DNA from 3 places in the Rhodoferax sp. GW822-FHT02A01 genome. Region 1 is predicted to be linked to each of the others. Evidence: riboswitches for the same ligand, from Rfam matches in the RefSeq annotation. Region 1 holds a riboswitch; each other region holds the start of a gene.
What was found. A riboswitch is a leader RNA that binds a small molecule or an ion and turns the genes downstream of it on or off. The one in region 1 is predicted to bind cobalamin.

Region 1 (7,595 bases):
GCTTCTATGCATAGGCGCGAAGCCAGGTAAGCCGCAATGCCATGGCACAGCGGGTCGCCGGTGGCCAGCACCGCCACACGCCGGCCGTCAGCCTGCGCGGCGCGTATCCATTCGGGCACCTGGCTGAGCGCACCCGTGAGGTCGCGCTGCTCGGCATGCGGTGCAATCTCCTTGGCGAGCAGCTTGAGCGTGCGCTCAGCGCCAATCACCAGATCGGCATGCCACAGGTGTTGCCGGGCTTGCGCTCCCAGGCTGGCTGCGCCATCGTCCAGCACACCCAGGATGCGGCATTTTTCCAATACGTTGTCGGTGTTCACGAAGCCTCCGCTATCTTGCGACCATCAAAGTCGCAGACCAGCACTTGCAGTTCAAATTGATCGGGGTAGCGCGCGCGCAGCGTCTGTATGACGCGCTGCGCCAGCGCGGTATGAAACGCCGCACCCAGGCCCAGCGCATCCATGCGCTCACCGGCGTAGCGCGCGGTCTCGTTGCCGCGAATGGCCTCGCACACATCGGGTGCCGCGCCCACGCCAGCGGCCAGTTCGGCCAGCAGACCGGTGTCCACTTCGGCGCGGCCGGCGTGGGTGATGGTCTCGCCCTGCGCGATCTTGGTGAGCTTGCCCACCATGCCACCTATCACCACTTTCTCAATGCCGGCCTTGACGGCTGCACCCAGGGCGTAGCGCAGGAAGTCCCCCATCTGCACAAACGCGGCCTGCGGCAGCGAGGGCAACTCTTCCATCACGAATTTTTCGGTACGCCCGCCAGTGGTCAACACCACCACACCATGGCCCAGCGTGCCCGCCACCTGCACGCCCTGGACCACGCTGGCGCGGTAGGCAGCGGTGGAGTACGGCTTGACGATGCCGGTGGTGCCCAGGATGGAAATGCCATCCAGAATGCCCAGGCGCGCGTTCAGCGTCTTCTTGGCCATCTCCACACCTTGCGGCACCGAGATGCAGACCTCCAGCCCCACTTCGTCCAGCAGGCTGTGGCCTGCGGCGCGCACATTGGCTTCGATGTTGCGGCGTGGCACCGGGTTGATGGCGGGCCCGCCCACCTCCAGCCCCAGGCCCGGCATGGTGACCCGCCCTACCCCAAAGCCGCCGGTCAGCACCACTTGCCCAGCCTTGTGCGGCAGCAGGCGCACGTCCACCGTCAGGTGGGCTTTGTCGGTGCAGTCGGGGTCGTCGCCCGCGTCCTTGATGACCATAGCGTGGGCCACACCGGCGCTCACGTCCACGCGACCATCCTGCACGGCAAAGGTAACCACGTCCCCATTGGGCAGCAGGCACTCCACGGTGGCTGGCACTTCGCCTGTCACCAGGCCGAGCACCGCCGCGCGCGCAGCCGCAGCAGAGCAGGCACCGGTGGTGAATCCGGTGCGCGTGCCGCGTGGCGCGTCTTTGTTCATCATGCACCCAGTTCCTGTGCCTCTGCCAAGCCCAGCAGTGCGTGGATGGCCGCCACCACCAGCGTGGAGCCGCCCTTGCGGCCCCGGATGACGATCCACGGCACATCGATCTTCAGGGCCATCAGGGCCTTGGACTCTGCAGCGGACACAAAGCCCACCGGCATGCCCACTACCAACGCCGGGTTGGCGTCCTCTTCTTCAATGAGCCGCACGATTTCAATCAAGGCCGTGGGCGCATTGCCAATACCCACGATGGCGCCGTCCAGCAGCCCTTGCCGGTGGGCCTTGCGCATGGCCTGCACGGCGCGCGTGGTGCCCTCCAGGGCAGCCGCGTCGATCACATCCGGGTCGCTGATGAAGTGGTGTGTAGTGATGCCAAAGTGCTGCAGCCGCGGCGCCGACAGACCCACGCAAATCATCTCCACATCGGCCACCACCCGCGTGGTGCGCGAACGAATGGCCTTGATCGCAGCCCCCACCGCAACCGGGTGGAACTCGGTCAATCCGTTGAAGTCAAAGTCGGCGTTGGCGTGGATCATGCGGCGCACCACCGGCCACTGCTCGGGCCTGTAGTTGTGCGATTGCACCTCGCGGTCGATCACCGCAAAGGAGTCGTGCTCGATGGCGCGGCCTGCAGCGGTGAGCTGCTCGGTCACCACGTTGGTGTTGATCCCGCTCATGCGTGGGCTCCGGTCGCAGCGTGTCCGTGGGCATGCGAATGGTCATGTGCATGCGGGTGGGCGTGATCATGTGCATGGTCGTGCGGCAACGTGTCGTCGTGGTGGTGGCCGCCCATGCCGTGCTCCTCGGCAAAGCTGCGGTACTTGCAGCCATCGCAGGGCATAAGCTGGATGGGCGCACCCTGCCGCAGTGCCTGAACGCGCTCTTCCAGCAGCTCGAATACCTCGCGCTCAAAACCAAAATATTTTGTGGAGATCAGCCGCAGCGTGGGGTACTGCGCCCTCAGGTTTTCCACCTGCCGGGTGATGCGTTCCACCAGCGTGCCGTTGAACAGATAGTAGGGAATCACCACGACCTGCTTCATGCCCAAGAGGCTCTGGCGCTGCACCACCTTTTCCAGGCGGGGATAGGTGATGCCGGTAAAGGCCAGGTCCACCAGCTCGTGGTCCGTCTCTTCCATCAGCCAGCGCGCCATCTTGGCCATGTCGCCATTGGCCTGCCGGTCCGACGAGCCGCGGCCCAGCACCACCACACCGGTGCTGGTGGGGTCGGGCATGTCCAGCGTCTGCATGGCGTCCTTGAGACGGCGGCGCAGTATCTGCAGGATCGGGTCGCATGCGCTCAGGTGCGGCGCGTAAGAAAAATGCACACCCGGAAACTTCAGCCGCGCACCATCAATGGCCTGCGGAATATCCATCTTCACATGGCCCGCCGCGTTGAGGATGAGCGGCACCACCAGCACGCGCGTGGCGCCCTGCGCCGCACGGCGCAGCCCTTCACTCAGGGTGATGTCAGAAAACTCGATGAAGCAGACCTCGATGCGCCAGCCCGGCTTGCGCGCGCGCCACTGTTCCGCAAAGGCCTCGATCTCTGCGTTACCGGAGGGTTCGCGCGAGCCGTGGCCCACCAAGAGAATGGTTTCTGTGTTCATGGAAGTTCCTTCATGGAAGATGCGTGAGGGTCTGCGACCAGTGCTGCGCTGGGCACACTGGCGCGGCGAAAGCGGTGCGTGAAGCTGGCGTCGTACAGCTTGGACTTGGCCAGCGTGGTCCAGTGGCGCGCGCCCAGCGTGGGGCTTGCGATGATCATGGACTGGCTGACGATCTTGGCCTCGCGGCACAGCGCCTGGATAGTGGCCAGCGTGCCGCGAACTATTTTTTCTTCACCCGGCCAGCTGGCCTTGTGCACCACGACGATGGGTGCGTCTTCCGACCAGCCCGCCGCACGCAGCGATGCAGTGACCTTGCCCATGAGGGTGATGCTCAAAAATATGCAGAGCGTGCAGTGGTGCGCCGCCAATTCTTCCAGCGACTCGCCATCAGGCATGGGCGTGCGGCCTTCCACGCGGGTGAAGATCATGGTCTGCGTGACCTCCGGCAGCGTCAGGCTCTCCACCGCTGCGGCAGCAGACGCCATCGCCGATGACACACCGGGCACCACCTGCACCGGCACACCCGCGGCGTCCAGCGGCTGCACCAGCTCAATCAAGGCGCCATACAAGCCGGGGTCGCCGGTCTGCAGACGCACCACGGTGTCGCAGCGGCTGGCATGCGCAATCAACCAGTCCGACATCTGCTCCAGCGTCATGTCTTTGCTGTCGGCCACCACGCAGTCGGGCGCGGCCCAGCTCAAGGCCGCAGCACTCACCAGCGAACCCGCATAGAGGATGGCACCGGCGCGCGCGACCAGGTCGCGGCCCTTGACCGTGATCAGATCCGGGTCACCCGGACCGGCGCCCACAAACCAGACAGTGCCGCTCATGGCAGGCACGCCCAATGGATATTCATTCCAACTCTCCAGACGCACACCCGCGTACAAGATGCAAAACGCGAACACGTTGGAGAAAGAATGAGAGACAGCAGCAGTGCACCAGCACCTGCAACCAGCCCACATCGCCCACCGCAATGCCGCACGTATGCGTTACAGGCCGGTTTCCGGGCTCGTGAGTGGAGATTTGCATCACCTACTTGGTGCCTTCCCATGCTTTCGCACAGTGGCTGTCGTACCAAGCTTGTCTCACTTACCGTTGCGGGGGCAGCGTTGGGATTGTTGGCCCCTGTATGGAACCAACGCACCGACTTCCCGTTTAATTCCCTCAACTGAACAGTCAGGGAACACCTTTAACGTGGGCGGATGTTAGCAGAACATTTTTTGCAATGGCGCTCTTTTTTTCGCATTGCATGGCAAGACCACTTCCATGTATGCATACAAAAACATAGCTAGCTATACGTAGTTATGCGAGTAAGAAATGCAGGCGTTGGCCGACCAATGAGCATCTCCACCAACTATGTTTTCCATATGCACCTCCCTACTTTTAGGCCCTTGGCCTTGTGGTTTTCTTCAGCGGTGATCTCTGCCGTGGCATGGGCTGCACCCACGTCGTGTGAGGTCACCTCCGGTGATCGACTGACCCCGGTGATTGAGCTCTACACGTCGGAGGGCTGCAGCTCCTGCCCACCAGCAGACCAATGGCTATCCACCATGAAAGGCAAGCCCGTGGTGGCACAGGCCTTCCACGTTGCCTATTGGGACTACATCGGCTGGAAGGATCCGTTTGCCAATCCCGCATTCACCGTACGCCAGAGGGAAATTGCATTCGCCAATCGATTGAGCGGCATCTACACCCCCCAACTGGTGCGCAACGGGCGTGACTGGGCCAACTGGAGGCAATCCTTGCAGGCCGTCGATTTCAACGCAAGCGCAAAGGCAACGATTCACTTGCAAGGCGGTACACGCGCCAACGCTTTTGAAGCACGCGTAACCCCTGTGGCAGGTTCGGGCCCGTGGACCGCATACTGGACCACCACCGAGCACAACTACAGCTCACACGTCAAGGCAGGTGAGAACGCGGGTGAGTATCTGAAGCATGACTTTGTCGTCCGGCAGTACGCGCCCGTAGGTCGCTACGAGGGAGCCCAGACACTGACGTTTTATGCAATCCCCGCGCAGGCGGATCACCCCCGCCAAATCAACCTGGTTGTCTCCGACATCCAGACCGGTGAAACCCTGCAGGCGGTCAGCCTTTCCTGCTCATAAGGGCGCGTTGCGGTCAGGCAAATACGTCTACCAGACCACCGATGGCGCCAAGACCCACAGGCCGAGCAGCAACCGGTGCTGACGAAAGCGCTGAACCGGACGAACCAGTTGACGGCGAGCGTGCATTCACGCTGTCCGCGTCTGCCATGCGGGATTCGATGTTTCTGATTTGAGACTGCAGGTTCTCGATGATGCGTTTTCCTTCGGGGGTTTTTCCTGAGGGGCACGCTTGCCAGTCGCCCAACTGTCTTTCGCATTGGGCCAGTTTGGCTTGCAGTGCGACCGGTGCGCCGCCCCCACCGTTGCCAGGCCCGATGGACGAAGTGCCGGAGAGTGCTGATAAAGACACGATAGAAGTTACCTGCGTAGCGGACCGCATCAGTGCCCGCACCGCGATGCGCCTGGCCCATTGCTGGGCCGTTGGCATCGGCTGCGGCACCAACGATACGACTTATTTCTTCATCTCGTCCTTGCCCATGGCATCCTTCTTCATGGCGTCTTTGCCCATGGTGTCCTTCTTCATGCAGTCCTTGCCCATGGCGTCTTTGCCCATGGAGTCCTTTTTCATGCAGTCCTTGGTCATGGCATCCTTGCCCATGGCGTCCTTCTTCATTTCGTCAGCGGCCATGGCACCGCTTGTGGCGATCAGCATGCAGGCGGACAGGATGGTTGCGGTCAGTTTGTTCATGGTTTTTTCCTTCAATTCACAGAGTGATGTATGTGGCAAAAGTGCCGATGTTTGGAACAAGCCGAGCGGACTCAGCTTCCTCCGAACCAGTTGTACCCTTGGTCTTCCCAGTAACCGCCAGGGTAGGTATTCGTGACAAAAATCGCTTGGATGTGCTTGGGGTTCTTGTAGCCAAGCTTGGTAGGTATGCGCAGCTTCATGGGGTAGCCATACTTGGCGGGCAGAGTCTGTCCGTCATAGGTCAGCGCCAGGGTAGTCTGGGGATGCAGGGCCGTGGGCATGTCGATGCTGGTGTAGTAGTCGTCAGCGCACTTGAACCCGACATACTTTGCGCTGAGGTCTGCGCCCACGCGTCGCAAGAAGGCCGCGAAGGACACACCACCCCATTTGCCGATGGCGCTCCAACCTTCCACGCAAATGTGGCGGGTCACCTGATCGATCTGCGGCATTGCACGCAACTCGGGCAAGGTCCAGCTGCGTTTGTCCGCCACCAGGCCTGTGACCTCCAGGCGGAAGCTGTCTCCGTCGATGGCACGCACTTCGTCTTCGCCATAGAAGGCATTGAAGGGAAACGGCCGCGTGATCATGGAATCCGGATACGTGGGCGCCAGCCGATTGGGGTCGAACAGCCAAGCCTGTGCCTTGTCATTGAGGCGTGAGATGCGCGTGAGTGCGGTCTCCACACTGTCCTCGTCGACCAGCGTGCAGCCGGTGAGCATGCTCAGGCCGCCCAACGTCATGGTTCGACGCAAGAAGTTTCGCCTGGAGGCGTCCATGGATGGGTTGGCGTGTGCCAGTCGATCAACGGCCTCCTGAAGGGCGGCTTTGCCATCCACAGACAAGACGGAAGGGACTCGGATTTTCATGTGCTTGTCTCCTAGCGACCGCGAACCATGGCGATCAGGGTGCGGGGTACCAGCGCGACCATCGCCAGATGAACCACAATGAAACATACGAGGCCGGACATCGCAACAAAGTGAACCAGCCGCGCCCCTTCGTAACCGCCGAGCAAGGTGCGCAACAGCGGAAATTGGACGGACTTCCAGAGCACCAGGCCGGATAGCACCAGCACCATGCTGTCCAGCATCACAAACAGGTAGGCAACGCGCTGGACGGTGTTGTAGTGGCGCGGGTCTGCGTGCACCAGCTGCCCTCTCAAAGCAGCAGCCAAGTCTCCCAGCAGGGCCGAGAAGGACAGCGGAAAGAACCGCCGCGCAAACCGCTTTGTAAAGCCGTTGAGCAGCAGGTACACCACACCGTTTGCGGCCAGAACCCACATGGCTGCAAAGTGCCACAGCAGTGCGCCGCCCAGCCAGCCACCCAGCGTGAGCGTGCCGGGAATCGCAAATCCCAGAAAGGCGGTTGCGTCGTAGATCTTCCAGCCGCTGGCAACCAGTACCAGCACGGCAAGTGCATTGGTCCAGTGCGTGACGCGAAGCCACACCGGATGGATGACTTCCGTGGCGGGGGTCATGGGCGACCTTTCATGGATGCCTGGGTAGAAGTTGTCGTCATTGCGTAAGTTCCGAGCGTTGTTGGGCGTTAGTCCGGCAGGAGGCCGACTTCTTACAGGCATTCTGATTTTTTTGCTGGCATGAACGCCAGAAACTGCGCTGCGAGTGCTTCTATGGTTTGTTGTCTATGCTGAGGTTGGAGGGCGAACATGCAAGAGGCTGTAAGAGACGCCTGAGTTTCACGACCAAAACCTTGTAGGGTCACCAGTCGCCCTACGCCTATCCAGGAGGAAGTGCCATGTCGAAGCAAATACCCAATCCT
Region 2 (7,595 bases), 2.4 Mb from region 1:
GGAAAACTTGTCGCATGCTGCGCGGGCCAGGCGGGCCGATGCCGCATTCATTTCAACGGCCAGGTCCGCCATATCGTAGTCGGCCTGCGCAATCGTCGTGGCCCCGAAGGTATTGGTTTCAATCAGATCGGCGCCGGCTGCCAGATAGCCTTCATGGATATCGGAAATGATGTCGGGGCGGGTCAGGCTCAGCAACTCGTTGTTGCCCTTCACGTCCTTGTGGAAATCCTTGAAGCGCTGGCCCCGGTACTGTGCTTCGCTCAGCTTGAAACGCTGGATCATGGTGCCCATGGCGCCGTCCAGAATCATGATCCGCTGGTCCAGAATCTCGGGCAGCTGCTGGGCGCGGGTGTAGCGCGAAGGCGTGGAGGTTTGCATCAACTCTTTCATACAGATACGGGATGGTCGCAGGCCATGCTCTCACAGCCTGCGATTGCGGCCCGTAGTGTACGCAAACAGGACTCAGGCCTCTATTTCCAGCGCGGTTGTGGGTCTTGCACAGCAGGCCAGGATGTAGCCCTCCGCGATGTCTTCGTCCAGAATGCCGCCGTTGTGGCTCATGGTGACCTCGCCGGATAGCTTGCGCACCCGGCAGGTGCCGCAAATGCCGGATTCGCAAGCTGCAGAAATGCGAACGCCACTGGCACGCGCCGTTTGCAGAACCGTTTTCCCGGGCAGGCACTCCGCCTGCAGGTTGGAGTCCATGAAGCGAATGGGCAGCGTAGCCGGTCCCGCTTGCTGGGCTTCACCAACTGCGGCGTGCGTGCCAAGCACTTCGGCTTCGGCTGCACCAAAACTCTCCTGGTGGTAGCGCGACATATCAAATTGCGCAGACTTCAGCATGCCTTGCACGGTGCGCATGAAGGGATCGGGGCCGCAGCAGAACACCTCACGTTGCTGGAAATCGTGCGCCATCTGCGTGAGTGGCAGCGCATCAATGCGCCCGACAAAGCCCGGCCAGCTTTCCCGCAACGACCTTTGCTCCACCAGGAAGCGCAGCGACAGGCCCGGCATCTGACTGCCCAGCAGTTCCAGTTCCCGTCGGAAGACGATTTCTTCCGGTGCGCGAGCGCAGTTCACGAACACCACATCGGCGCCGGGCGCGCAGTCGTACAGCCAGCGCAGCATCGACATCATGGGCGTGATGCCCGAGCCCGCGGAGATGAACAGGTACTTTGCCGCCGGATGCTTGTGCAGTGTGAAGTCACCGTACGGCCCCATGGCCTTGAGCCGGGAACCTGACTTCACGTTGTCGAACATCCATTGCGTTCCTACGCTACCGGGCTGTGCCTTCACTGTCACCGCTATGGCATGGGGCCGCGACGGACTGGACGACAGGGTGTAGGTCCGGTTCAGAACGCCGTCCTGCGCCGGCAGCTGCAGCGTAATGAATTGCCCGGGCTTGTAACGAAACCAACTAAGCGTGTCGGAACGGAACGTGAAGGTCTTCACCCCCGGCGCCTCGTCGACGACGGAGATCACCTCCAGCCCCTGCTGACTGTCGTTCCAGGGCTCCATCTCATCCAGCGTCCGGAAATTGCCTGCATGCGTCACAGCGTTCATCTCATGCTCCTCAAACTACCTGACCCAGCTTGGGCTTTTCGATTTCGGCCAGACGTTGCGCCATGAAGCCGGCGTACCAGTCCACAAACTGGACCACGCCGCCTTCGTGCATCTCGGAATAGGGGCCCGGCTCATAGGCTGGAGACTTGATGCCAAACGCGTTCTCTTCGACGATGCGCCGGTCTTCGTCATTGGTCTCGGTCCAGACCTTGGTCAGTTCCTTGAGGTCGTAGTCGACCCCTTCGACCGCGTCCTTGTGCACCAGCCATTTGGTGGTGACCGCCGTCTCCGTGGCACTGATGGGCATTACCCGGAAGGTGACCGCATGGTCGCCCAGCACATGGTTCCAGGTGGTTGGGTAGTGAAACAGCAGCAGCGTTCCAATGCGGTCGGCAGACACGCTGTCCGACAGGTTGTTGCGTACCGCGCGCTGACCCGTCATGGTGTAGCTCACGCCATCACCCAGCAGGGGCGCGCGGCTGGTGCGGTACTGGCCGGCCTGGTCTATGCGAAAACGCGAAGGCAGACCTGCCGCCTCGCAGCGGTCCCAATGCGCCAACATCTCCGGATCGTTTTCCGCGCCCTCCACGCCGGTAACGGTCGGCGCTTCGGGGAAGGTCTTGCACAGCGCCGGGTGGTTTGCCGCGCAGTGGTAACACTCGCGGTTGTTTTCCCACACGAGCTTCCAGTTGCCCTTCTCGATGATGGTCGACTCGAAAGCGATCTTTGCGTCGGTCAGGCGGTGCGGTGCGAAATACGGCTCCACCATTTGCCGGAACGGCTCGAAGTCCATCGGGGTTTGCGCCAGACAGATGAAGATGTAGCCCCCCACATCTTCGCAAGCAACGGGTTTCAGACCGAACTCCGCCTTGTCAAAGTCCTCAGGCATCTGCCGCGCAAAGACGAGTGAGCCATCCAGGTCGTAGGTCCATTGGTGGTAAGGGCAGACCAGACGGGCCGCCGTGCCACGGTGCGATGCGCAGACCCGGCTGCCGCGGTGGCGGCAGGAGTTGTGAAAAGCTCTGATTTGCCCGTCCCGTCCACGCACCACCACAATGGGGTAGTCGCCCACCTGAACCGTGAAGTAGCTACCCGGCTTGGTGACCTCGCAGTTGTGCCCGACAAAAAGCCAGTCGCGGTACCAGATCAGGTCCAGGTCCTGCTTGTAGAAGTCGGGGTCGATGTAAAAGGGCTGTTCCAGAGTGAAACCGTCCCGTCTGCTGCGAAGCAGATGGAGCATCTTGGTGCGTGTGTCCATGTGAGTCCTTAAAAAAACAAGAGGACTGAACGCATGGTGATGCAAGAGGACAACACGGAAGGTGACGTAGTCTGACACGCCCCGTGTGCTCAGCCTCTTGACCGCCCGCCGCGATCAGCCGAAATCCAGTGTTTCCAGGCTGGTTTCCGGGCTTCGATGCCGTCCTGTCGGGACTGGAGGCATCGTTACCGTTGCGGGGGCAGCGCCGGTATCACACCGGCTTCCCAATTATCCCGATGGAGAATTTCCGCCAGGCACCTAGAACGTGGTGAATGAGACCACAGGGAGATTCAAATGGACCTATGCGAAAGCGACGTCGCGCGTACACCCTGCGACGCGGGTGGTCAACAGGGTTAACACGTGCTATTGGGTGCTGATGCGGCTGTCGGTGAAACGGCTGTCCAGGCCCTTTTCCTTGAGCTTGCGCTCCAGTTCCTCGTTCTCCAGCTGACGCTTGCGCTCGGCCTGTTTGCGCTGCTCCTCCTGGCGCATGACTTCGAGCTCTTCGGGCGTGGGTTCCTTGTCGAAAGACAGGGTTGGGCCGTCCGCGCCGGGCGGCTCGCCACGGCGGCTCTTGAGCTTGATGGCAAGGCGCAGCTCGTTGGCGGAGTCGGCATTGCGGATGGCTTCCTCGAAGCTGATGTGGCCCTCGTCATACAGTTCGTACAGGGCCCAGTCAAAGGTGCGCATGCCCAGTTCGCGCGATCGTTCCATGATGGTCTTGATGTCGCCGAACTGGCCTTTGAAAATGCGCTCGGCAATCGTGGGCGTGTTGAGCAGGATCTCGATGGCTGCCTTGCGCCCCTTGCCGTCTTCGGTGCGCACCAGCCGCTGCGAGATGATGGCGCGCAGGTTGGCCGACAGGTCCATCAGCAGCTGGTTGCGCCGGTCTTCCGGGAAGAAATTGATGATGCGGTCTATGGCCTGGTTGGCGCTGTTGGCGTGCAAGGTGCCCAGGCACAGGTGGCCGGTTTCGGCAAAGGCAATGGCGTGCTCCATGGTCTCGGGGTCGCGGATCTCGCCGATCAGGATCACGTCCGGCGCCTGGCGCAAGGTGTTCTTCAGCGCATGGTGCCAGCTGTGGGTGTCCACTCCCACTTCGCGGTGGCTCACCAGCGACTTCTTGGAGACATGCACGTATTCCACCGGGTCTTCCACCGTGATGATGTGCCCAGCCGAGGTGTGGTTGCGGTAGTCGATCATGGCGGCTAGCGAGGTGGACTTGCCTGAGCCGGTGCCGCCGACCACCAGCACCAGCCCGCGCTTGTTCATGATGACGTCCTTGAGCACGGGCGGCAACGAGAGCTTCTCGAAATTGGGAATCTCGGAGGCAATGGTGCGCACCACCATGGCCACGTTCTGCTGCTGCACATAGACGTTGACGCGAAAACGCGACACGCCGGGAATGCTGATGGCAAAGTTGCATTCCATCTCCTTGGCGAACTCGGCGCGCTGCTTCTCGTTCATCAGGGAGTGGGCGAACATCTTGGTCATCTCACCGTTGAGCTTCTGGTTGGTCAGCGGCTGCATGCTGCCGTGGGCCTTCATGCTGGGGGGAAAGTCGTTGGCAATGAACAGATCCGACCCACCGGCCTGGCTCATGGCGGCCAGGAGTTTGTGCATGTAGGCGCGGGCCTGCTCTTCGTTCAAGGTAGACATAGGCAATCGGGTAGTTGGTTGGACGGGCGACAGCGGTGCAAAGTATGGGGTGCATCGGGCATGGGGTCAACACTGCGGCCTGAGCAGATCAGGCCGGGCTGCGTCACAATGGGCCATGCCTTGGCTGTCACAAATTCTTCTGATCCTGCACCTGGAAGTGCAGTCTTTCATCCGCTACCCGCGCCTGATTGCGGCCACGTTTCTGGTGGCCTGCATCCCTGCGTTCTACTGCTTTATCTACCTCTCCAGTGTGTGGGACCCGGCTGCCCGTGCCATTGCCTTGCCGGTAGGCCTGGTGAACCTGGACCAGGGCGTGGAATACCGTGGCCAGGTATTCAACGTGGGTTGGGAAGTGGCCGCCACCTTGCGCAAGAAGCAGACCTTTGGCTTTCAGGACTTTGAACGGGAAGACCAGGCGCGCGAACAGGTGCGCAAGGGTGCGCTGGCCTTTGCGCTGGTGATTCCCAAGGACTTCAGCTCCAACGCGCTACCAGGCCACGAGGCCGGTGCGGGCAAGCTGGTGGTGTACACATCAGCCGGCAACAACTACGAGAGTGCGCAGTTGGCCCGCAGCTTTGCGCGTGAGCTCGGCCACGACGTGAATGAAAGCCTGAACGAGCGGCGCTGGCGACTGGTATTGCTCAACGCAGCGGGTTCGCAACGCAGTGTGGAACGGCTGCGCGATGGTGTCGACCAACTGCGTGCCGGAGCCCACGAATTGAGCAAGGGTATGGGCCCGCTGGTAAACGGTGCGCAGCAGGCTGCCACGGGTTCTCAGCGGATCAACAACGGTGTAGACCAGCTCAGCAGCGGTGTGCGCCAACTGGCCAACGGCCTGCGCACCATGGATGCCAAGCATCCGCGCGGCTCCGATCTGGACCGTCTCAGGAGCGGCGCCGAGCAGATGGCCGCGGGCCACGTCGAGTTGTCCAAAGGCATGGTCGAACTCAAGACCGGCAGCCAGGCCATACGCACCAGCGTGGCCGCGTTTCGCGACCAGGCACACGACAGCATTCTGGTGCCGAGCAAGGTGGCAGAGAGCCTGGACCAGTTGCACAGCGGCGTGACCCAACTCGATGCAGGATTGCAGACCGCGCTGGAGGCGCAGGGCAAGTTGGCCGAAGGCGCCGACGCACTCAGTAGCGGCGTCGGTGCCCTGACCACTGGCGTGCGCGCCATGAACCAGGGCCTGCACACCATGGTGACCAAACTGCCGGAGGACAGCCTGCTGGACGAGCTGGACAAGGGCACCGATACGCTGCAGGCGGCCAACACCGCACTGGCAAGCGGCGCCGTCACGGCGCAACAAGGCGCCGCACGCCTGAGCGCCGGGCTGGAGTTGCTGGCCTCCTCGCTGCCTCCTGCGGTGGAAAAACCGGACGGCAGTGCCCAAGGGCTGGCCAACTCCGTCAGCCCGGTGGTGGAAGTGGAGGCGCCCGTGCCCAACAGCGGCAGCGGCTTTGCGCCCAACATCATCCCTGCGTCCCTGTGGCTGGGTGCGGGCGTGGCCGCCTTTCTCATCCATGTGCGGTTGCTGCCGGTGCGGGCGCAACACTTCTCCGGCTCGGCCAAACTCCTGGGCAAGATCACGGTTCCGCTGGTGATCGTGCTGCTGCAAGCCGCCTTGCTGTATGCGCTGGTGGTGTTTGGCCTGCGCATACCCGTGGCCATGCCAGCGCTCTTCACGATCACGCTGGCGCTCTCGGCCATTACCTTTCTGTGCATCGTCATGGCGCTCACCCGTGCCATGGGGGACGCGGGCAAGGCCCTGTCGATGATTTTCCTGGCTGTGCAGCTCTCCAGCTCGGGCGGCATCCTGCCAGTGGAACTCAGTGGCACGTTGTTCAGCGAGATCAGTCCCTGGCTACCTCTGACCTGGGTGGTACGCGCCATGAAGATCTGTCTGTTCGGCGCCTATGAAGGAGCCTGGCAGCATCCGCTTACCGTGATGGGGCTGACTTGTCTGGGCGCACTGGTGTGCGCCTGCTGCCTGGGCCGTTGGCAATATGTGCGCCCCACCGAGATGCGCCCCGCGGTGAACTTCTGACGCCACGCGCCACCTCCCGCGGGCAGTGGCAAATTGTCAACACCGTTTAAAAAAATTCCCGTATGGCGCGTGCAGCGCCTGTGCCTGTGCTTGAATAGAAATCAGCGCATTGTTTAAAGGAATTTTGCACAGGAGGTCTCCATGGCATCTGGCAGTCTGGTCCCGCAATCACCACCGTTCCGTTTACCCGTGGCGCAAATGCGTCAGGTGTTCCAGACGCAGGAGGTTGAACGCAAACTCGCCAAGCTGCAGGGCAACGAGCAGGACAACCTGCGCACCACCTACCAGCGTATGCTGGAGCGCGGACCGGAGCGCTTCCAGGTCAAGCCCTCGGGCGTTCCGGATATGAGTGAGCTGTACCAGTCACTGCCGAATTTCACGGAAGTGCTGGACGACGTGAAGCGCCATGTGGCACTGGCCCAGGACTGCACGGATGGCATTGAGGTGACACCCATTTTGCTGCTGGGTCAACCCGGCATCGGCAAGACGCACTTCGCCAAGAAGCTGGCTGACCTGCTGGGCACCGGCATGACCCTGGTTCCCATGAGCTCCATGACCGCGGGCTGGCTGCTCTCGGGTGCATCCTCGCAATGGAAGGGAGCCAAGCCGGGCAAGGTGTTCGAGGCACTGGTGGACGGCGAATACGCCAATCCGGTGATCGTAGTGGACGAGATTGACAAGGCGGCGGCAGACGCGCAGTACGATCCCCTGGGCGCGCTCTACAGCCTACTGGAGCATGACACCGCCAAGGCCTTTACAGACGAATTTGCCGAGGTGGCGGTAGACGCCAGCCAGGTGATCTGGATCACCACTGCCAATGACGAACGCTGCATCCCCGAGCCCATTCTCAATCGCATGAATGTGTTCGAAGTGCAACCGCCATCGCCGGAAGCAGCAAGGCAGATTGCCCGCAATCTGTACAAGTCCATTCGAAGTGAACACGGCTGGGGCGAGCACTTTGCGCCCGAGCCTTTGGACGATGTACTCGACATCCTGAGCGAGTGCGCCCCACGTGACATGCGCCGCGCCTGGATGACAGGCTTTGGCAATGCACGCCTGGACCGCAGC
Region 3 (7,595 bases), 910 kb from region 1:
TACCCGCCGCCCCTGCCGCGCATGCAGACGCGCCAGGGCCGAGGTGATGGTGGTCTTGCCCTGGCCCGAGGCCGGGGCGGCAACCAGGATGGCGGGGCAGCGGGTAGAAGGCATCAAAACTTCAGCTTCGCAGTTGCAGTGACGGCACGACCTGCTTCCGGATAGATGGAAGTCGTCACGCCAGCGGCGGTACAACCATAGGCCTGGGTGTAGTACTTGGTATCTCCCAGGTTGCTGACGCCCAAAGCAAACTCAGCCGACTTCATGGAGTAGGAGTAACGCGCGTCGACCGTGGTGTACGACGGCATGGTGCACTTGTTGGCAAAGTCGGGGCTTTGCGACGAAACCCAGTTGACACCAAAGTTCAACAGATGGCCGGCCGCAACCTTCCAGTCCAGGCCCAGACCGGCGGTATGTGCAGGCACCAGGGCAACGTCCTTGTCGGCGTACTGGCCGGACACAAAACGGGCCTGGCGCGCTGCCGCATTCACGCGCAGTGCGACGGATGTGCTGATATCGTGACGGCCTTCAAACTCGACGCCTTCCCTGCGGGTGGGATCAAAATTGACATTGGCGCCGTCGTAGCCAAATACGGAATTGGGTCCGATGGCGGTGCCGTCGTAGCCGATCTCGTTGTTCAGATCGCTGCGGTACCAACGCAGTTCCGCGCGGCCCTTGGCATATTGCCAACGCGCACCCAGTTCCACGTCTTTGGAGGTCTGTGGCTTGAGTGAAGTGCCGGGAGTCACAAAATTGATCTCGTCCACGTTGGCAAAGCGAAAGCTCTGGCCCGTACGGCCATAGACGTGAACGCCCTGCCCCAGATCCTGCGTGAGCCCCACATCCCAGGCAGTTTGCGAGTCATCCACGCCCGTGGCAACCCCGTCGCGTGTCTTCTTGACAGTCTCATTGCGCACGCCCAGGCTCAGCCGCGTTCCCGAGGGCAGGTAACTTATATCGTCGGTAATGTAGATGGCGTTGGACTGCGATCTGGCTTTGGATGGGGCGAGATCGTCGTACTTCCAGTCGCCCATGTCCGCACCCACGGTGAAGACATTGGCAAACGTCTCACCCTTGCGTTCGTTGCGCGCACGCAGGTTGGCACTTATGGCGTCCACATTTGCATCGGAGTAGTAACTCGGGCTGTAGTAGGCCTGCTTCTTGTTGCGCTCGCCATAGTCAAACCCCAGCTTCCAGTCCTCCAGGATGGCTTCTGCAAACACACCATAGACCTCGCTCTTGATCTGACCATAGTTCACCATGGACTTTGCAGTGTGCGGATCGGCGTCATATTGGGCCGCCGTGAGTGATCCTGGCAATCCGCTGTGCAACAGGTTGCGCGCAGCCTGGGCTCCCACACGCAACCAGTCGTTGGACCATTGCACCGTAGCGTCCAGATTGTTGTTGGTGGACGCAAAATTGTCCCGGTGACCGTCGGATTTGCGCTCGGAGCCCGCTACATCCAGCGAAACGGCTCCAGCCGCCACCGTTGCGCTGGTACGAAGTTCCTGCAACCCATAGCTGCCCGTGGATGCGGATACCACTGCCGCATTGTGACGCTCCACGCCCTGGCCTGCCTTGGTGCTGATCAGAATGGCGCCGCCGGTTGCGCCTTCGCCGTACATCACGGCCGCATTGCCCCGGATGACCTCGATTCTTTGCACGGACTCAATCGGGATGATTCCCATATTGGTTCCCGACAGATCCTGTTCGTTGAGTCTGCGTCCATCCAAGATCACAACCTGGTTGCTGTCCGACGTCTGACCGAAACCACGCAGATCAACAGCGTAATTGTTGCCACCGCTGGTGTCCAGACGCCCGGGCACGCCCAGAATCTTCATGATGGCCTCGCTCACCGAGGTGGCTCCGGATGCTTCGATTTCCTGGGCGGTGATCACGCTCACTCCATAGGGAAGTGCATCCACCGATTCCGAAAAGCGGCTGGCAGTGACGACCACTTCCCTGAGAAGGTTGACGGATTGCGCCTCTGCGCCCATGGAATACGCTGCACACAGGGCAACACCAAGCACGCTGACACGTGCACCCAAAACTCTAGACTTCATATTGAAAACAACCCGACTGAATACCCTTGCTGTCTTCCCCGACGGCGTATGGGCGTAAAAGGTCGCACCAACGTGCAACCACCTGGTTGGCCGGTATCCGGGCTGATGGAACGACCCTCATCGCCTTCCCGGACACGTGTTCAAGTGTCCAGTGGCTGTGATGAAAGCTGCGTCGGAGGACGCGTCCACTTACCGTTGCGGGGGCAGCGCAGGTTAGGCTGACCTGAATAGGTCCGGCCCTCCTGCTTCCCGTTGAACTGCGGCGTGTGAACCACACCGCGAGCACCAACGAAAGCATTTTAGCCTGAGGCCCTCGCGCCAAACCCTACAATGCGACTTCTATGGTGAACAACGCGACACCCATGTCGAAACCGTCTCAAGTCGACCAAATTGCCGAGCGTGTGGAACGTTTGCTGCTGCGCTATGCCGAGGTGCAGCGCACCAACGCCCTGCTTGCCAGGCAGCTCGAACTCCTCACGCAGGAACGAGACTCCCTCAAGTCCCGTCTGAGCGCGGCCCGAGCGCGGGTGGATGCGCTGCTGGAGCGATTGCCGGAATCCACTGCACAGAAGGATGCGCCATGAACCAGCTAGAAGTGCAGATCATGGGCCAAAGCTATTTGCTGGGCTGTCCCGAAGGCGGTGAAGAGCGTCTGCGCGAAGCCGTGCAGCGGGTGGACGAAGCCATGTGCAAGATCCGAGATGCAGGCAAGGTGCGTGCGCGTGACCGCATTGCCGTGCTGGCAGCACTGAATCTGGCATTCGATCTTTCCGACAAGGGTGCTGTGGAATCCGTGGCCGTAGAAGCGGCAGCTGCGCCCTCGCAACCGGCCTCAGCTTCCGAAGACAATGCCGTGCTGCAGTCCCTGCTGACCCGCCTGGACGACGCCTTGAGCGAAGACGGCCAGCTGCTCTGAATCTTTTTGCAGCCAATCGCAGGGTGCCTGGCACGCGGCTGAAAGCTGCGCCTACAATGGAGTGGTCTGCGAAGCTCGCCGGGCTTTATATTTCCTTGAACCAATGCTCATTGAGCCTGGGCTTGGAACATTGCCACTCCAGCGTGATCATCTCGCGTCAGATGAACCCAAGGTTTGTGCTGACCTCGCCCACCTGAACCCCGGTTCAGGATGCCGGTCCGGTGGCATTCGCAGACACCTTATTCAACCCCCTTGCATGACGCTGGAACCCCAACTGATTTTCGAGCTGGCCATGCTGGGGCTCGCAGGTGGCTTTCTGGCCGGGCTGCTGGGAATCGGCGGCGGCATGGTGCTGGCTCCCTTCATCACCATCATCCTGTCCACGCGCGGCATCAGTGCCGACCTGGCGGTGAAGATGGCCATCGCCACCTCCATGTCCACCATCGTTTTCACCTCGCTCTCCAGCATGCGTGCGCATCACCAGCGTGGCTCGGTGCGCTGGGACATTGCGCGCGGTCTGGCACCGGGCATTGTGCTGGGCGGCATCGTGGGAAGCCTGGGTATTTTTGCCTTGCTCAAGGGAACGACGCTGGCACTCATCTTTGCGGCCTTCATCAGTTTCTCGGCGACCCAGATGTTTCTGGACAAGAAGCCCAAGCCCGGACGGACTATTCCAGGCATGGCAGGACTGCTGGGAACTGGGGCAACCATCGGTCTGGTGTCCGGGTTGGTGGGGGCCGGAGGTGGCTTCATCAGCGTGCCGTTCATGGTGGCCCACAACGTCGCCATCATCAACGCCGTGTCCACCAGCGCGGCACTGGGCTTCCCCATTGCAATAGCCAATGCAGCAGGATATGCAGTGGGTGGACAGGGAGTCAGCGGACTGCCGCCCTGGTCACTGGGTTACATCTGGCTACCCGCACTGGCGGTCATCGCCAGTTGCAGCGTGCTCACGGCCCCCCTGGGCGCCGCGCTGGCACACCGCCTGCCCGTGGTACAACTCAAGCGCATCTTTGCGCTGGTGCTCTACCTGCTGGCAGCGTACATGCTGTGGAAGGGCCTGCACGGCTGAGCGCTACGGATTGAGCGCTGCGGCCTCACTGTCGAGTGCGGGTTCGTAAAAGTAGCAGATGCGTTGGCGTGGCTGCAGATAGTCCAGCGCTGTGGCCGGCAAGCTCGAAGGCTTGAGGCTTCTGCGAATGCTGGTGTTGGGCGCCAGCTCGAGATCCAGTACCGCGGCCTGATGCCGTGGGACTGTTGGTTCATGCACCAAGATGCGGGGTTTGAGCGGCCGCGCCGAATTCACCGAGACCACCATGGCATGGCGCTCGTCATTGAGCTGCACTACCGAACCGGGTGGATAAACCCCCATCATGCGGATGAAGGCACTGAGCACATTGGCGTCGAAGCGTGTTTTCTGCTGGGAAAAGATGGTGGAAAGCGCTTCGTGTGGCGTCATGGCCGCACTGAGCTTGCCCGGATTGCATAGGCCGTCATAGCGGTTGACCAGCGCCAGTATGCGCGCATTGAGCGTCATCGCATCACCCTTGAGGTGCTGCGGAAAACCGCTGCCATCCACCATTTCATGGTGCTGCGCAATGGCCCTGACGGTGCCGGCAGACAAGCCCATATGGCGGGCCAGTTCTACGCCCTGAACTACGTGGTCCTGATAGACCTTGAGCTCGCCGGACGAGAAGTTGCTCTCCCAGCGGCGCACGCGCTCGGGCAACTTGATTTTTCCCATATCGTGCAAAAAGGCCGCCAGACCCAGTTCATCCAGCGCAGTGCCTTGTACGCCCAGGGCTTTGCCCAGGAGCAGCGATATCACCGCCACATTGACCGGGTGCATGGCACTCTTGTCACCCGCTGCCTCTGTCAGAAGGCGTATGGCCACATCACCCTGAGTCAACATTTCCGACGTCAGTGATTGCACCATGTCTTGGCAAAGTTGTGCAGCGTTCTTGGGGTCGGTCTGCAACCACTCCATCGCCTGCCGGTATTGCTGAGTGGTTTCCGTGAAGCGGCGCTCGCATTGGCCCGCCTTGAGCGCGGACTTTGTGGCGGCCGTCGCAGCCTGTGTCTTTTCCGGTGCGGGAGGCTGGAAGGAAGCGCTCAATGCCGATGCTGCGGGAGAGGGCTCCCCACTTCCAATCGGGTCACTGCGGGCAGGAACATACCGGATACGGTCCACACCCAGCGACTTCAGGGTGTCAATCTGACGCTCGGTGGTAATCTTGAAACGGCTGCTGGAAAAGGGATGGGCCAGCCATCCCAAATTGAGATCCACAAACAATCCGACGCGCAAATCGTCCAATGCAACGAAGTCGAATTCGTCTGTATTCATAAACCCAAGTATCCGTAAGGTGCCGTTTGGAATAATGTTCGGCAAATTCCCCTTGCAACCATTATGACTATGGCCAAGTGCCCCCTACGTGTTCGCAGCGCACTTTTACAAATTAAATCAGCAGGCTTTAAGAATGTCTATCAAATAGGCAACACTTGATCTGGAAACTGGTCAAAGCAATGCACCTGCTCAAGCAGCTGCAAGACCTGTGCAGCATCGCCCAGACCGCTGGCTGTGCTCATGAGCGTCGCCGTGGCACACGCCACGCCCTTGGCAAATGCCTGCACCGGGCTCTGCTGCTGTGACAGGCCCCACACCATTCCAGCGACGAAGCTGTCACCCGCTCCGACTGCGCTGTGCACTTCCACTTGCAGCGGCGGCGCGTACCAATTCCCCTGCTGCGTGACCATCAGCGCGCCCATTTCCCCCATGGAAACCACCATGATCTGCGCAGCACCGTGCTGCACCATATCCTTGGCCATATCCCGGACTTCATACAGACGGGACAAGGGTTTGTCGCAGAGGTCCCGCAATTCATGCAGGCTGGGCTTGACCATGTACACGCCGTGCGCCAGTGCAGCTCGCAAGGGCTCGCCGGAGGTATCCACCACCAAGGCAGCGTGGGCGCGTTGCACCACTTCCGACACGCGGGCATAGAAATCCACTGGAACACCCGGGGGCAAACTGCCGCTGGCCACCACCAACGACTGCGGGCTGCACAGCTTTTCAATATCCACCAATGCCTGCTCCCACTCCTGTGTCGTGAGTTCTGGGCCAGGCAAGACAAATCGGTATTCGTGCCCCGTGCTGTGTTCGAGCACCGTAAAACTTTCGCGAGACGAGGCGCTGATGGCAAAGGGGTGACAGGAGACACCTTCATGCTGCAACAGCGACAACATGACCCGGCCCATGCTGTGGCCAGCGGTATAAAAGGCCAGCACGCCAGCTCCGAGCTTGTGCAACTCACGCGCCACGTTGACGCCACCGCCACCTGCGCGGCGTTGCATAGGCTCACAACGCAGCTTGCTGGTGTGCCGCACTTCATCGACGGCCGTGGACACATCCAGCGCCGGATTCATGGTGATCGTCAGTATGTTGGTCATGGCAAAAAGGTTAGCACAGCACGCATGAAAAAACCCTGCTGAAGGTCAAGCCTCAGCAGGGTTTGCCGGTCTGTGGTGCCTGCGGCACCACAGGGGATATCACCCCATGTGCAGACCACCGTTGACGGAAAAGTCAGCACCAGTGGCATAGCCACCTTCATCACTGGCAAGCCAGGCCACGATGGAGGCAATTTCCGACGGCTCGCCCAGACGCTTCACGGGAACCGTTGCAACGATCTTTTCCAGCACGTCTTCGCGGATGGCCTTGACCATGTCGGTACCGATGTAGCCTGGGCTCACGGTATTGACGGTAACGCCCTTGGTCGCCATTTCTTGGGCCAGAGCCATGGAGAAACCGTGCATGCCAGCCTTGGCAGCCGAGTAGTTGGTCTGGCCGGCCTGGCCTTTGTTACCGTTGACTGAGGAAATCTGGATGATGCGGCCCCAGCCCTTTTCCACCATGCCCGGCACCACTTGCTTGGTGACGTTGAACATGGAGTTCAGGTTGGTGTCGATCACGGCATCCCAGTCTTCGCGTGTCATTTTCAGGAACACGCGGTCACGGGTGATACCGGCGTTGTTCACCAGCACGTCGATGGTGCCATGCTCTGCTCGCGCCTTGGTAAAGGCTTCCACGGTTGAGTCCCAATCTCCCACATTGCCCACGGAGGCGTAGAAGGTGTAGCCCAGAGCCGCCTGCTCGGCGATCCACTTCGCGTGGTCACGTGTGGGGCCGCAACCTGCGATGACCTTGAAGCCATCCTTGAACAGACGCTGGCAAATAGCGGTACCAATGCCACCCATGCCTCCGGTAACGTATGCGATTTTTTGACTCATGGCTATCTCCTTTTTGATATGAATTGACTACGCACTAACAATTAACGCTCGATGGTCAGGGCCACACCCATACCACCACCGATACACAAGCTGGCAATACCCTTCTTGGCGTTGCGGCGCTGCATCTCATGCAGCAGGGTCACCAGAATGCGGCAACCGGATGCGCCAATGGGGTGGCCGATGGCGATGGCGCCACCGTTCACGTTGACCTTGGAGGTGTCCCAGCCCATTTGCTGATTGACTGCACAAGCCTGTGCGGCAAAGGCTTCGTTGATCTCCAGCAGGTCCAGGTCCTGGGCCTTCCAGCCGGCACGGGCCAGCGCCTTTTGCGA

Region 2: it holds a riboswitch for cobalamin, as region 1 does, so the genes downstream of both, AAGF34_RS14470 (aromatic ring-hydroxylating dioxygenase subunit alpha) here and cobM (precorrin-4 C(11)-methyltransferase) in region 1, are expected to answer to the same signal.
Region 3: it holds a riboswitch for cobalamin, as region 1 does, so the genes downstream of both, AAGF34_RS21495 (TonB-dependent receptor) here and cobM (precorrin-4 C(11)-methyltransferase) in region 1, are expected to answer to the same signal.

Annotation. Positions count from the first base shown of each region.
Region 1 covers NZ_CP152376.1:5,443,397-5,450,991, forward strand. The annotation lists gene cbiE (precorrin-6y C5,15-methyltransferase (decarboxylating) subunit CbiE) at 1-317, opposite strand, end outside; gene AAGF34_RS25710 (cobalt-precorrin-5B (C(1))-methyltransferase) at 314-1,417, opposite strand; gene AAGF34_RS25715 (precorrin-8X methylmutase) at 1,414-2,094, opposite strand; gene AAGF34_RS25720 (sirohydrochlorin chelatase) at 2,091-3,026, opposite strand; gene cobM (precorrin-4 C(11)-methyltransferase) at 3,023-3,856, opposite strand; cobalamin riboswitch at 4,003-4,232, opposite strand; gene AAGF34_RS25730 (DUF1223 domain-containing protein) at 4,424-5,131, shown strand; gene AAGF34_RS25735 (hypothetical protein) at 5,145-5,480, opposite strand; gene AAGF34_RS25740 (pentapeptide MXKDX repeat protein) at 5,583-5,819, opposite strand; gene AAGF34_RS25745 (molybdopterin-dependent oxidoreductase) at 5,891-6,685, opposite strand; gene AAGF34_RS25750 (cytochrome b/b6 domain-containing protein) at 6,697-7,293, opposite strand; gene msrA (peptide-methionine (S)-S-oxide reductase MsrA) at 7,572-7,595, shown strand, end outside.
Region 2 covers NZ_CP152376.1:3,091,970-3,099,564, reverse strand. The annotation lists gene AAGF34_RS14480 (homocysteine S-methyltransferase family protein) at 1-378, opposite strand, end outside; gene AAGF34_RS14475 (hybrid-cluster NAD(P)-dependent oxidoreductase) at 463-1,563, opposite strand; gene AAGF34_RS14470 (aromatic ring-hydroxylating dioxygenase subunit alpha) at 1,574-2,821, opposite strand; cobalamin riboswitch at 2,941-3,098, opposite strand; gene AAGF34_RS14465 (PilT/PilU family type 4a pilus ATPase) at 3,185-4,480, opposite strand; gene AAGF34_RS14460 (YhgE/Pip domain-containing protein) at 4,596-6,527, shown strand; gene AAGF34_RS14455 (AAA family ATPase) at 6,669-7,595, shown strand, end outside.
Region 3 covers NZ_CP152376.1:4,532,708-4,540,302, forward strand. The annotation lists gene AAGF34_RS21490 (cobyrinate a,c-diamide synthase) at 1-114, opposite strand, end outside; gene AAGF34_RS21495 (TonB-dependent receptor) at 114-2,063, opposite strand; cobalamin riboswitch at 2,134-2,368, opposite strand; gene AAGF34_RS21500 (DUF904 domain-containing protein) at 2,426-2,647, shown strand; gene AAGF34_RS21505 (cell division protein ZapA) at 2,644-2,979, shown strand; gene AAGF34_RS21510 (sulfite exporter TauE/SafE family protein) at 3,236-4,051, shown strand; gene AAGF34_RS21515 (HD domain-containing phosphohydrolase) at 4,055-5,323, opposite strand; gene AAGF34_RS21520 (1-phosphofructokinase family hexose kinase) at 5,464-6,426, opposite strand; gene phbB (acetoacetyl-CoA reductase) at 6,526-7,263, opposite strand; gene AAGF34_RS21530 (acetyl-CoA C-acetyltransferase) at 7,305-7,595, opposite strand, start outside.